2 regions of the Brevibacterium sediminis genome follow, and region 1 is predicted to be linked to the other one. Evidence: predicted binding sites of a transcription regulator. Region 1 holds the regulator's gene; the other holds the start of a gene.
What was found. The regulator HrcA, encoded in region 1, represses chaperone genes, less so after heat shock. The targets are predictions, from matches to a motif close to TTNGCACTCGNNNNNNNCGAGTGCNAA.

Region 2: the regulator HrcA is predicted to act here: its motif matches at 851-877, upstream of groL (chaperonin GroEL).

What each region holds. Positions count from the first base shown of each region.
Region 1 is NZ_JAHQRN010000001.1:869,780-871,957, reverse strand. It holds gene KTJ89_RS04050 (DUF3097 family protein) at 1-605, opposite strand, end outside; gene hrcA (heat-inducible transcriptional repressor HrcA) at 766-1,806, shown strand; gene dnaJ (molecular chaperone DnaJ) at 1,929-2,178, shown strand, end outside.
Region 2 is NZ_JAHQRN010000003.1:323,222-325,399, forward strand. It holds gene KTJ89_RS08785 (cold-shock protein) at 277-480, shown strand; gene groL (chaperonin GroEL) at 1,034-2,178, shown strand, end outside.

The DNA of each region.
Region 1 (2,178 bases):
TGGACGACATCGCGGTAGCGCGGATCGGCACGGACCGCCTCGGCGATCTTCGATTCCTTCGTCCCGCTCACCAGATGGTCGGCGAGGACACCGACCCGATGGTCTCGATCCGGACCGAAGGCCTCGAGCTTGTCGGCGACATCATCGAGACCGCCCAGGGGTTCGACGACGACGCCTTCGATGCGCAGATCATCGCCCCAGATCTTCTCGACGAGTTCGGCGTCGTGCTTGCCCTCGACCCAGATCCGCGACCCACGGGCCACCCGAGCCTTCGCGCCGACCACGGCGCGAGATCCCGAGGCCGTCCGTCCGGGCTGCTGCGCCTTCTTCTTCGGCAGCTGCACATCGACGGGCTGACCCTCGAGGAGGAAGCCCGGCCCCAGGGGAAAGGCACGTACCTTGCCGACGCGATCTTCGAGCTTGACGACGACACCGGCCGTGGTCTTCTCCGCGCCGACGACAGCGCCGACATAGCCGCTCATCGCATCCTCGAGAACCATGCCCAGGCCGAGCTCGACCTGACGGGACTTCTTCGGGCGGTGCGACGACGGGGAGGAACCGGAGAGCACATCGGGACCATATCGATCAAAAGCATTCACGGGCACCCACCATAATCAAGGACGGTCCCGCAGGCGCGCAGACCCGCAGGCCACCCCTGAAATGAATTCCGGGAACGAGAGGCGTAGAATTGGCACTCAGACTCACAGAGTGCCAAGCGCAGGCACGGGACCGCGATGGATCGGCGAGACGGAGAGGAGATCCGCGATGAACGACAGCAGACGTGCACAGGTGCTGCGCGCCATCGTCGAGGACTTCGTCGCCACCAACGAACCCGTGGGATCGAAGGCGATCGTCCAGCGCCACACCCTCGGCGTCTCTCCCGCCACGATCCGCAACGATATGGCCGCGCTCGAACAAGAGGGCTATATCGCCCAGCCCCACACCTCTGCCGGACGGATCCCCACCGACCTCGGCTACCGGATGTTCGTCGACCGGATCGACGAGTTCAAACCGCTGACCACCGCCGAGCGGCGCGCGATCTTCCAGCTCATCGACGGCGACGTCGATCTCGACGAGATGCTCGACCGCACCGTCCGCGTCCTCTCCGGCCTCACCCGACAGGTCGCGCTCATCCAATACCCGACGGTGTCGCGGGCGCGCATCAAGCACATCGAGATCGTCGGTCTCGGACCCGGCCGGATCCTCGTCGTCCTCATCACCGATGCCGGCCAGGTCGAGCAGAAGACCGTGATCACCCCGAGCCCGCTCGACGAAGACGCCGCCCGCGGACTGCGCGATCAGATCAACGCCGAATTCGCCGGACGCACACTCGCGCAGGTCTTCGGATCGGCCCCCGCCGCCGAGGCGACCGCCACCGAATCGAGTGAGCCGACCGCCCGTGACGACTCCGGGCTCAAACAGGTCAGAGCCGCCGTCGTCGACCTCGTGGCCGCGACGCGTGAAGAGCGCATCATCATGGCCGGCACCGCGAACCTCGCCCGCTCCGGAAGCGAATTCGGAGAGAAGATGGCCCCGATCCTCGAAGCCTTCGAAGAACAGGTCGTCCTGCTCAGGCTGCTCACCTCGATGGCAGAAGACCACGAGGAGATCAGCGTGCGCATCGGGCGTGAGAATACTCACGAATCATTCAGCTCGACTTCCGTCGTCGCCGCCGAATATGGTCATGACGCGGGTTCCTCGGCCAGACTGGCAGTGCTCGGCCCGACCCGAATGGACTATCCGACGACGATCTCGGCAGTCCGTGCCGTCGCCAAATACGTGTCCTCGATCCTCGATCGAGGGTAGGTCTCTTGACATCGACCAGGGGCACCCGCAGACGGGCAGCGCAGAACCGGTGAGCACCGCGCAGCAGCGCAGCCACCACCACGAACAGAGAAGACCACTACGTCAGGGAGAGAGAAGTTTCTGTGGCCGATCACTATGAAACACTCGGAGTGTCCAAAGACGCTTCCGCGGCTGAGATCAAGTCGTCGTACCGGAAGCTGGCACGCAAGTACCACCCGGACGTCAATCCCGGTCACGAAGACGAATTCAAAGCCATCTCACTGGCCTACGATGTGCTCTCCGACCCGGAGAAGCGCCGCAACTACGATATGGGCGGCGGCGAGAACGGCCAGGGCTTCCCAGCCGGCGGCGGCTTCGGCGGATTCGGCGACA
Region 2 (2,178 bases), on a different contig from region 1:
GATCCCCGCTGTGAACAGGGCAGAAACCCTTAGGTAACGAATCTATAACAGTGTTGAACCGCTCTAGGTGGGATGCGCGCCTGCGGTAGAGTTGCAACAGCTAGGCAAGCACAGCACCTTGTGTTCTATTCGTGCTTCACCGAGATTATTCTCTAGAGGTCAATGAGAGAAGTCGCGGGGTCAGTTGAGTTTTACTAGCTTCCGTATCTCGGGTGGGGTCATCTGATCGCGGCTGCGATGCGGGATTTCAATGGCACTGCACTGTATGGAGAAGTAATGGCACAAGGTACCGTCAAGTGGTTCAACGCTGAAAAGGGCTATGGATTCATCACCCTTGAAGGCGACAACCAGGACGTGTTCGTTCACTGGAGCGCAATCCAGATGGACGGCTACCGCTCTCTCGAAGAGGGCCAGCAGGTTCAGTTCGAAGTTGGAGAAGGACAAAAGGGTCCTCAGGCGGAGTCCGTCACCCTCCTCTGAGACTGGCTGCTGTCAGCACAGTTTTCTGATCCGCTGCGGCGGGGAGTCGGAACGGCCTTCGGGCCGACCGGCACCAATCGCACGGGGGAAGCGCCGAGCAGGCAACTGCTCGGCGCTTTTCAGTGCCCGCGGGGCGCGGGGGCCGCGTCGGGTGCACCCGTGCGCTTGGACTTCGATTCAGCCCAGTGTGAGTTGAGCAGCCCATGTTGAAAACAGGGCTACTCGCCCTAAACTGGGCTGTTCGAAATCGTGGGCAATCGGGCCTGCGCCAAGCGTTTCGCGCTGGGCCGAACTGCCCGCTGCGCCTCCATCGCGCGCCGACAACTCGCGGATCTGAACTGCCCTCGCCCATCTTGGCGGGCGACAAACATTTGCACTCGCATGGGGAGAGTGCTAAATCTAGTACTGGTGAAAACCGATGGGTTCCCACCAGTCGTCTCGAGAGCGTGGTCCATATGTGGAATGGAACATGCGGACACACTCTCTGCCGTCGCGGGCGTTGACGACTGCTCTGGATTCCCACTCCACTCCATCAGGGAGGATCTAAGCCACTATGGCAAAGATGATTGCATTCGACGAAGAAGCTCGTCGAGGACTCGAAGCTGGCCTCAACCAGCTTGCGGACGCGGTCAAGGTGACCCTTGGACCCCGCGGTCGCAATGTCGTGCTCGAAAAGCAGTGGGGCGCACCTACCATCACCAACGATGGCGTCTCCATTGCCAAGGAGATCGAACTCGAGGACCCCTACGAGAAGATCGGCGCCGAGCTCGTCAAGGAAGTCGCCAAGAAGACTGATGACGTCGCAGGCGACGGAACCACCACCGCTACCGTGCTCGCACAGGCTCTCGTCCGCGAAGGTCTGCGCAACGTGGCAGCCGGTGCTGATCCGCTCAGCCTCAAGCGCGGTATCGAGAAGGCCGTTGAGGCCGTCACGAACGTCCTGCTGAACAACGCCATCGACATCGAGACCAAGGAACAGATCGCCGCTACCGCTGGCATCTCCGCCGGAGATCCCGCAATCGGTGAACTGATCGCCGAGGCCATCGACAAGGTCGGCAAGGAAGGCGTCGTCACCGTCGAGGAGTCCAACACCTTCGGACTCGAGCTCGAACTGACCGAGGGTATGCGCTTCGACAAGGGCTACATCTCCGGTTACTTCGTCACCGACACCGATCGCCAGGAAGCTGTCCTTGAGGATCCCTACATCCTCATCGTCAACTCCAAGATCTCGAACGTGAAGGACCTGTTGCCCGTCCTCGAGAAGGTCCAGCAGTCCAACAAGCCGCTGTTCATCATCGCCGAAGACGTCGAGGGCGAAGCCCTGGCCGTCCTGGTGCTGAACAAGCTCAAGGGCACCTTCAAGTCCGTGGCCGTCAAGGCTCCGGGCTTCGGTGACCGTCGCAAGGCTCAGCTCGCCGACATCGCCATCCTCACCGGTGGCCAGGTCGTGTCCGAGGAAGTCGGGCTCAAGCTCGACAGCGTGACCACCGATCTGCTGGGCACCGCCCGCAAGGTCGTCATCACCAAGGACGAGACCACCATCGTCGAGGGTGCCGGAGACGCCGAGGAGATCGCCGGACGGGTCGCTCAGATCCGCGCCGAGATCGAGAACTCGGACTCCGACTACGACCGTGAGAAGCTGCAGGAGCGTCTGGCCAAGCTGGCCGGCGGTGTTGCAGTCATCAAGGCCGGAGCCGC